2 regions of the Pseudactinotalea sp. Z1748 genome follow, and region 2 is predicted to be linked to the other one. Evidence: predicted binding sites of a transcription regulator. Region 2 holds the regulator's gene; the other holds the start of a gene.
The links. Region 2 encodes HrcA, which represses chaperone genes, less so after heat shock. Its sites were predicted from a motif close to TTNGCACTCGNNNNNNNCGAGTGCNAA; they were not measured.
Positions count from the first base shown of each region.

Region 1 (4,417 bases), on a different contig from region 2:
CGGTCCCGACCGGCTGGGTCCCGAGGCCCTTCCGAGCGAACGCATCGAGGAGGTCGCCCGGCTGGTGCTCCTCACCCGCACCCACTCCCCCTTACCGGGCGACCACCACGGCGCCCTGCTCTGCGATGCCGACCTGGCCATGCTCGCCCGCGAGGCAGCCGGTTACCGCCGCTACACCCTCGACGTGCGCGCGGAGTACGCCCACGTACCGCACGCCGACTTCATCAAGGGGCGCACCGCCGTCGTCCGCCAGCTGCTGGAACTGGACCCTCTCTACCGCACCGAGCGAGGCCGGGAGTTGTGGCAGGAGGCAGCCCGGGCGAACCTGCGGGCCGAACTGGCCACCCTGACAGCCACGCCCTGAGAGCACCGCACCCCTGTCCGCAGGTCCACTCCCGCCCCGATCCTGGCCGGCGACCACCCAGAGACCACAACGGCCCCCGATCCGCGAGGGATCGGGGGCCGTGTGTGTTTCGGCTGGTCAGCCGAGCATCTGATCTCCTCGATCAGAAGCCCATGCCGCCCATGTCCGGCTCGCCACCGCCGGCCGGGGCCGAGGGCGGCTCCGGCTTGTCGGCCACGATGGCCTCGGTGGTGAGGAACAGACCGGCGATCGAGGAGGCGTTCTGCAGTGCAGAGCGGGTCACCTTGACCGGGTCGGCGATGCCTGCAGCGAGCAGGTCCTCGTACTCACCGGTGGCGGCGTTCAGGCCGTGGTTGTTCTCCAACCCACGCACCCGCTCCACCACAACGCCGCCCTCGAGGCCGGCGTTCACGGCGATCTGCTTCAGCGGCGCGTCGACGGCCACCTTGACGATGTTCGCCCCGGTCGCCTCGTCCGCTTCGAGGGTCAGGCCCTCGAACGCCCGGGCGGCGGCCTGGATCAGGGCCACGCCACCACCGGCGACGATGCCCTCTTCCACAGCAGCCTTGGCGTTACGCACGGCGTCCTCGATGCGGTGCTTGCGCTCCTTGAGCTCCACCTCCGTGGCGGCACCCGCACGGATGACGGCCACACCACCGGCGAGCTTGGCCAGGCGCTCCTGGAGCTTCTCGCGGTCGTAGTCGGAGTCGGAGTTCTCGATCTCGGCGCGGATCTGGTTGACCCGGCCCTCGATCGCGTCGGCCTCGCCGGCACCCTCGACGATGGTGGTCTCGTCCTTGGTGACTACCACCTTGCGGGCCTGGCCCAGCATGTCCAGGGTGGCGTTCTCCAGGGACAGACCCACGGTCTCGGAGATGACCTGACCACCGGTGAGGATGGCCATGTCGTTCAGCATCGCCTTACGGCGGTCACCGAAGCCGGGGGCCTTGACGGCCACGGACTTGAAGGTGCCACGGATCTTGTTCACCACCAGGGTCGCCAGGGCTTCGCCCTCGACGTCCTCGGAGATGATGATCAGCGGCTTGCCGGACTGGATGACCTTCTCCAGCAGCGGCAGCAGGTCCTTGACGTTGGTGATCTTGGACTCCACCAGCAGCACGTAGGCGTCCTCGAGGACGGCCTCCTGGCGCTCCTGGTCGGTCACGAAGTACGCGGACAGGAACCCCTTGTCGAAGCGCATACCTTCGGTCAGCTCGAGCTCCAGGCCCAGGGCCTGGGACTCCTCGACGGTGATGACACCCTCGTTGCCGACCTTGTCCATGGCCTCGGCGATCAGTTCACCGATGGCCGGGTCACCGGCGGAGATCCCCGCAGTGGCGGCGATCTGCTCCTTGGTCTCGATCTCGGTGGCGTTGCTGAGCAGCGACTCGGTCACGGCCTCCACGGCCTTCTCGATGCCGCGCTTCAGCGCGATCGGGTTGGCACCGGCGGCCACGTTGCGCAGGCCCTCGCGCACGAGCGCCTGGGCCAGCACGGTGGCGGTGGTGGTGCCGTCGCCGGCCACGTCATCGGTCTTCTTGGCGACCTCCTTGACGAGTTCGGCGCCGATCTTCTCGTACGGCTCGTCGAGCTCGATCTCCTTGGCGATGGACACGCCGTCGTTGGTGATCGTGGGGGCGCCCCACTTCTTCTCCAGAACGACGTTGCGGCCCCTGGGGCCGAGGGTGACCTTCACGGTATCGGCGAGGACGTTCAGTCCACGCTCCATACCGCGACGAGCCTCCTCGTCGAAAGCAATCATCTTTGCCATTCGGGTTTAATCCTCCTGCTGGCGGACGAAAGCCGGCTCGACGCCCGCGACGGACGATGCCCGGCATGCGTTCACGTCACGCATCCCGCGGCACCTCGTCTTACCGGCCACAGTTGTCACTCTCAGGTCGAGAGTGCTAACGCCATTATTGGCACTCTCGGGGTGAGAGTGCAAGCAGGATCGACGACGACGCAGGCCTTCGGTGCGGTATCTCACCTTTGGTCACACGCTCATCACGGCTGCGGCCGGGCTCGCTCTGCGCGGATCGCGCCGCCGGTACGCTGGAAACATGGGTCTGTCCTTCGAAACGCGGACGTCGGACTCGCCGTGGATCTCCACGGTGTGGACATGTCGAAGCGAGCAGGTCACGTCGATGACGGCGGTGGCCAGTGAGACGTGGGGCCTGGTTTTCTGGGACGAGGACGGGACCCCGCGCGCGGCCGTCGTCGGGCCCGAGAGTCGTACCGCCACCGCACCGGTACCTCCGGACACCAGTTTCGTCGGTGTGCAGTTCGCGTTGGGTGCCTCGCTCCGGATGGCGGACATGACCACCCTCGTCGACGGCAGCATCCCGTTGCCCGAGGTGAGCACGAAGACCTTCTGGCTGGACGGGCGAGGCTGGCAGATACCCGGGGCCGACGACGTCGAACTCTTCGTGGACCGTCTGGTCCGGCACGGTGCGCTAGTGCAGGACCCGGTGGTGACCGAAGTGCTCAGCGGGGATCGACCCCCGCTGAGCCCGCGCACGGTGGAGCGCCGGTTCCGCGCCGCGACGGGCATGACCCGCGGTGCGGTCAGGCAGATCGGCCGGGTGCGCACCGCCGCCGGGATGCTGACCGGCGGTGCGTGCGTGGCCGACGTCGTGGCGAGGTTGGCGTACTACGACGAACCGCACCTTGCGCGCGCGCTGCGCCGACTCATCGGCCGGACAGCCCAGGAACTGCGCTCGGGCACCGGCGGTGCGATCGCGCTCGATCCGGCTCAGTACAGCACCTCGTAGATGAGCTTCGTCACGCCGTTGGAGTAACTCGCGGACTCGCGCAGGCGGAGTTGTCGCTTATCCCGGTCTGCCCTGGTGAACAAACTCTTGCCCGCGCCCAGCAGCACCGGGAACACGAGCAGGTTGTACCGGTCGATGAGATCGGCGTCCGAGAGCCTGCGGGCAAGTTCGGCGCTGCCGTGAATGAAGATGCCGCCGCCGTCGCCCTGCTTCAGCCGGGCGACGTCCTCGCTGGATCGCAGGATGCTGGTGGGGCCCCAGCCATCGACCAGGTCGTCATCGGCGAGGGTGGTCGACACGACGTACTTCGGCAGGTCCTGGTACGCGGCGTGATCCTCGGAGTCGCGCCAGAACGGAGCGAACGCCTCGTAACTACGCCGCCCGAACATGAGCGCCGTCGTGTCCTGGAGTTCCTCACCCTTGAGTGCGAACGCTTCCGGATCGAACTCGGTCTGCATGACCCATCCGCCACTTCGGTGGCCCTCCGCCTCGTCGCCCGGTGAGTCCAGCACCCCGTCGAGGGACATGAAGCCGGTGTACACCAGTTCGCGCGCCATCGGAATCCTTTCCATCAGGGGAGACAACGGCGAGATCGCCGCGCCCGGCTCAGCCTAGGAACTGCGGTTCCCATCGTCTTGGATGAAACCGACAGGGCGAAGGGCACGCACTGGTTGCAGTGCGGGCTCACCGCGGTCCCAGACCGGGCATCTGCAGGATCCCGAAGCGCTCTCGCAGCGCCCACCTGGCCGCATGGTGGCCGCACATCCCGTGAACGCCGGGGGCCGGTGGGGTGGCGGCTGAGCACAGGCACACCCCGGGGATGCCCGCACCGTAGGGGTTGAGGCTGGTCAGAGGGCCGCCGAGGATGCGGCGCAGATCCAGGGCACCGTTGCTGATGTCCCCGCCGACGTAGTTGGCGTTCGTCCGGCTCATCTGCGCCGCCGGGGTGCACCGGGCATCGACGACCACATCCCGGAAGCCCGGAGCGAACCGTTCGATCTGCGCCGTGACCGCTTCGGTGACATCCGCCGTCGACCCGGCGGGCACGTGCGCATAGGTCCACAGCGGCCGCAGTCCGTCCCGGCTGCGCGCGGGGTCGGCGACGGCGGGGTCGCTGAGCAGCACCATCGGCTGCTCAGCGTGTGCGCCGGCGGCCACCTGAGCCTCAGCGCGCACCATGTCCGCCCGGGAACCGCCCACGTGCACGGTCCCGGCCTGCCCCACCGGGGCGTCGCGCCAGGGCACCGGTTCGGAGAGCACGAAGTCGACCTTGGCGGCGGCG
Region 1 covers NZ_JBMPQB010000001.1:373,640-378,056, reverse strand. The annotation lists gene ACO0LU_RS01835 (DUF4031 domain-containing protein) at 1-364, shown strand, start outside; gene groL (chaperonin GroEL) at 507-2,135, opposite strand; gene ACO0LU_RS01825 (helix-turn-helix domain-containing protein) at 2,476-3,135, shown strand; gene ACO0LU_RS01820 (dihydrofolate reductase family protein) at 3,117-3,692, opposite strand; gene ACO0LU_RS01815 (phytoene desaturase family protein) at 3,820-4,417, opposite strand, start outside.
Region 1: a site for HrcA is predicted at 2,284-2,310, ahead of groL (chaperonin GroEL). Genes of this name have one in related genera too.

Region 2 (4,417 bases):
CACCCGGTGACAAAGGCGCTGCCCAACCCTTTGGTGCGGATGAGGAACGGCCCGGTCCGGAAGTCCCGGAGCAAGCGGCGTGGATGCTGATGCCGATCCTGATCGGGCTGGTCCTGGGCCTGGCCGCGATCGTGGGGCTGGGCGCGTGGCCCCCGGTGGTCTCGGCGGCCATCGTGGTGCTGATCGCGGCGGCCGCGGTGCTGAGTTGGCAGGCCGGTGCGGTGGTACGGCGCAGCGTGCTGATTGCCGCGGCGGGCCCGGCCGGGGTGCTGATCGGCTACTGGGTGTTCACCCTGTTCCGCGGCTGAGAGCCGGTCACTGGGGACCTGCGGTGACGAAGTCGACCAGTTCCTCCACCCGGCCCAGCAGTGCCGGCTCCAGGTCCTGGTAGGACCGCACCCGGCCCAGGATGCGCTTCCAGCCGCGCGCAATATCGGCCTGAGTCTGGGCCGGCCAACCCAGTGCGGTCAGGGTGCCGACCTTGATATCGACGCCCCGTGGCACCGAGGGCCACTGGGCCAGCCCCAGCCGGGCGGGTTTGACCGCCTGCCACACGTCCACATACGGGTGCCCCAGCACCAGCAGGTTCTGCGCGCCGCATGCGCGCGTCGCCTCGGCCGCTATCCGGGACTCCTTCGATCCCGGCACCAGATGGTCCACCAGCACCCCCAGGCGCCGGTGCGGACCGGGCGCGAAGTCGGCTGCGGCGCGGGCAAGGTGATCCACGCCGTCGAGCATCTCCACGACGACTCCCTCCAGGCGCAGGTCCTCGCCCCAGACCTTCTCGATCAACTCAGCGTCGTGGCGTCCCTCCACCCAGATCCGGGAAGCCCGGGCCACCCGGGCCCGGGCGCCGGTCACGGCGCGTGAACCCGAGGCGGTGCGGGCCCGGGTATTCCGAGCACCGGCCGGTGGGAGGACCAGGTGCACCGGCTTACCGTCGACCCAGAACCCGGGCCCGAGCCGGAACGCCCGCTCCTTCTCGTGTCGGTCGGCCAGCACCACCACGACCATCCCGCCGGACTTCTCCACCCGCACCACCGCACCGGTGAAGCCTGTCTCGGCGTCCTCCACCACCAGGCCCACCTGGGCCGGGACCTTGGGTACCGGTGCGGTGACCGGGTGGGGGTCGGCGGAGAGCACGTCGGTGCCGTAACGATCGAATCCTGGATACTGCGAAGGGCTCACCCGGGTGAGGCTACGCACATCGCTGGGGTATTCGGCGCAGCGACGCGTAGAATTGGCACTCGAAACCGGTGAGTGCTGATCCGCACTGCTGCCGGTGGCGGTCGATCACGGCACCAAGGGCCCTCGAAGGCGCCGGTGCCGACCATGAGGCGCATGATGAGGGACCACGCGGAGAGGAGGCCCGGGATGAGTTCGGAACGTCAATTGGAGGTACTGCGCGCGATCGTGCAGGACTACGTGCGATCCCGTGAGCCGGTCGGGTCCCGCAACCTCGTGGAACGGCACAACCTCGGCGTGTCACCGGCGACGATCCGCAACGACATGGCGGCGCTGGAGGACGGTGGCTACATCGCCCAGCCGCACACCTCGGCCGGCCGGATCCCCACCGACAAGGGTTACCGGTTCTTCGTGGATCAGATCGCCGCGCTCAAGCCACTATCGGTGGCTGAGCGCCGAGCCATCGCCGGTTTCCTCGAGGGCGCGGTGGACCTCGACGACGTGCTGGAGCGAAGCGTGCGCCTTCTCGCCCAGTTCACTCAGCAGGTAGCCGTGGTGCAATACCCCTCGCTGCGCCGGTCGGCGCTGCGCCACGTCGAACTGATCCCGGTCTCGTCCACCCGGTTGATGGTGGTCATCATCACCGACACCGGGCGCGTGGAACAGCGCATGGTGGCGATGCCCGAGGCAATCGATGCGGCGGTGCTCGGGGAACTGCGGGCCCGGATCAACGCCCTGGGCGCCGGCCGGGAACTGCCCGGCCTGCGTAGCGCCCTGACCGATCTGGAGAACGTCTTCGACCCCGGGCAGCGGGCCATGGTCACCGAGGTGGTCGGCGCGGTGCTGGAAACCGTCGGGGAGGACGTCGAGGAACGGATCGTGATGGCGGGGACGGCGAACCTGGCCCGGTCCGACACCGACTTCACCCGCACCATCTCACCGGTTCTGGAGGCACTGGAGGAGCAGGTGGTGCTGTTGCGGTTGCTCTCGGAGATGGCCGAGGACGCCTCCGGTGCCTCGCCGGCGGTACGGATCGGTCACGAGACCTCCTCCGAGCACCTGTCCGAGACCTCCGTGGTTGCGGGGGGTTACGGTGGGACCGGGAGCCAGGCGATCGCCCAGGTGGGGGTCCTGGGCCCGACGCGCATGGATTACCCCACCACGATGGCCACGGTCCGCGCCGTAGCGCGTTACCTGTCCAGGATCCTGTCCGCCTGAGTCGATGAGTCAAGAAAGCGATCAGTGAGCGACTACTACGCCGTTCTCGGTGTCGAACGCGACGCCAGTACCGAGGAGATCAAGCGCGCCTACCGTAAGTTGGCGCGTCAGCACCATCCCGACGTGGCCGGAGCGGATGGTGCCGAGAAGTTCAAGGACATCGCCGCCGCCCACGACGTGCTGTCCAATCCGGACAAGCGTCGCCAGTACGACGCCGGCGGACTGGGTGGGATGAACGGTGGTGGCGGTGGGGACTTCCCGTTCTCCGACATCTTCGACTTCTTCTCCGCCGCTGCCGGTGGCGGCGGCCAGCGTGGCCCCACGCCACGGGCCCGACGCGGCCAGGACGCGTTGCTGCGGGTCACCGTCACGTTGGAGGAGGCCACCTTCGGGGTGACCAAGGACCTCGAGGTGGACACCGCCGTGGTCTGTCAGACCTGCCACGGCACCTGCTGTGCGCCCGGGACCGGTCCGCGCACCTGTGACATGTGCGGGGGCCGCGGTTCGGTGCAGCGGGTAGCCCGGTCCTTCCTCGGCAATGTGATGACCAGCCAGGCGTGCGCGGCCTGCCAGGGCTTCGGCTCCGTGATCGAGCACCCGTGCGCCGAGTGCTCCGGCGAGGGTCGCGTCCGGTCCCGCCGCACCATCAACATCAACATCCCCGCCGGGGTGGACGAGGGCACCCGGATCAAACTCACCGGTCAGGGTGAGACCGGTCCGGGCGGTGGACCTCCCGGTGACCTGTACGTGGAGATCCGGGAGAAGTCCCACCCGACGTTCACCCGCCGCGGCCACGATCTGCACTGCACGGTGGAACTGCCGATGACGGCCGCGGCGCTGGGCACGGTGCTGACCATCGAGACCCTCGACGGCGACCAGGACATCGACGTGCGTGCCGGCACCCAGCCCGAGGAGGTCCTGACCCTGCGCGGACTGGGCGTGGGTGTGCTCAGCAGTGGTGGCCGCCGCGGTGACCTGCATGTACACATCCAGGTCAGGGTGCCCACTGGGCTGGACGAGACCCAGGAGAGGCTGCTGAAGGACCTGGCCGCCGAGCGCGGTGAGGAACGCCCGCAGGCGCGGCTGGCCCCGGCCGGCTCCGGGATGTTCTCACGGCTGCGGGACCGCTTCTCCGGACGCTGACCCGAGGGCCAGACCTCGGCCGGATCGGTCGATCTCGTAGACTCCCCAGTGTCCGGTCCGCACGATGTGTGGACCCCGTCCGAGCAAGGAGACCCTGGGCGACGGCCCTGCCCATGACCGATCCCACCCTTGAACCGCAACCCGGCCATGTCCGCGAGGAGGTCACCGTACCGGCGCACGTCCCGATGGTGGCCCTGCTCGGTCAGCGTGATGAGGTGCTGCGTGCCGTGGAGGAGGGCTTCCCCGGGCTCGATGTGCACGTGCGCGGGAACCGGATCGCGCTCAGTGGCCCAAAGGGCGATGTGGACCTGGCCCAACGGCTCATCGATGAACTGACCCAGATCGCCTCCTCGGCACAACCTCTCACCGCCGACGCGGTGGAGCGGGCCATCACGATCCTGACCGCCGCGACCATGGAACGCCCCGCCGAGGTGCTGACCATGAACATCCTGTCCAGCCGCGGGCGCACCATCCGGCCCAAGACGCTGGGACAGAAGCAGTACGTAGAGGCCATCGACGCCAACACGGTGGTGTTCGGGATCGGGCCGGCCGGCACCGGAAAGACCTACTTGGCGATGGCCAAGGCCGTCCAGGCGCTGCAGGCCAAGCAGGTGAATCGCATCGTGCTGACCCGGCCCGCAGTGGAGGCGGGGGAGCGGCTGGGATTCCTGCCCGGCAGCCTGAACGACAAGATCGACCCGTACCTGCGCCCGCTCTACGACGCCCTGCACGACATGCTTGACCCCGAGTCCATCCCGCGGCTGATGGCGGCCGGCACCATCGAGGTGGCGCCGCTGGCCTACATGCGTGGCCGGACGTTGAACGATGCCTTCATCATCCTGGACGAGGCCCAGAACACCTCCGCCGAGCA
Region 2 covers NZ_JBMPQB010000006.1:57,220-61,636, reverse strand. The annotation lists gene ACO0LU_RS13670 (hypothetical protein) at 1-308, shown strand, start outside; gene ACO0LU_RS13665 (DUF3097 domain-containing protein) at 316-1,188, opposite strand; gene hrcA (heat-inducible transcriptional repressor HrcA) at 1,375-2,403, shown strand; gene dnaJ (molecular chaperone DnaJ) at 2,428-3,546, shown strand; gene ACO0LU_RS13650 (PhoH family protein) at 3,660-4,417, shown strand, end outside.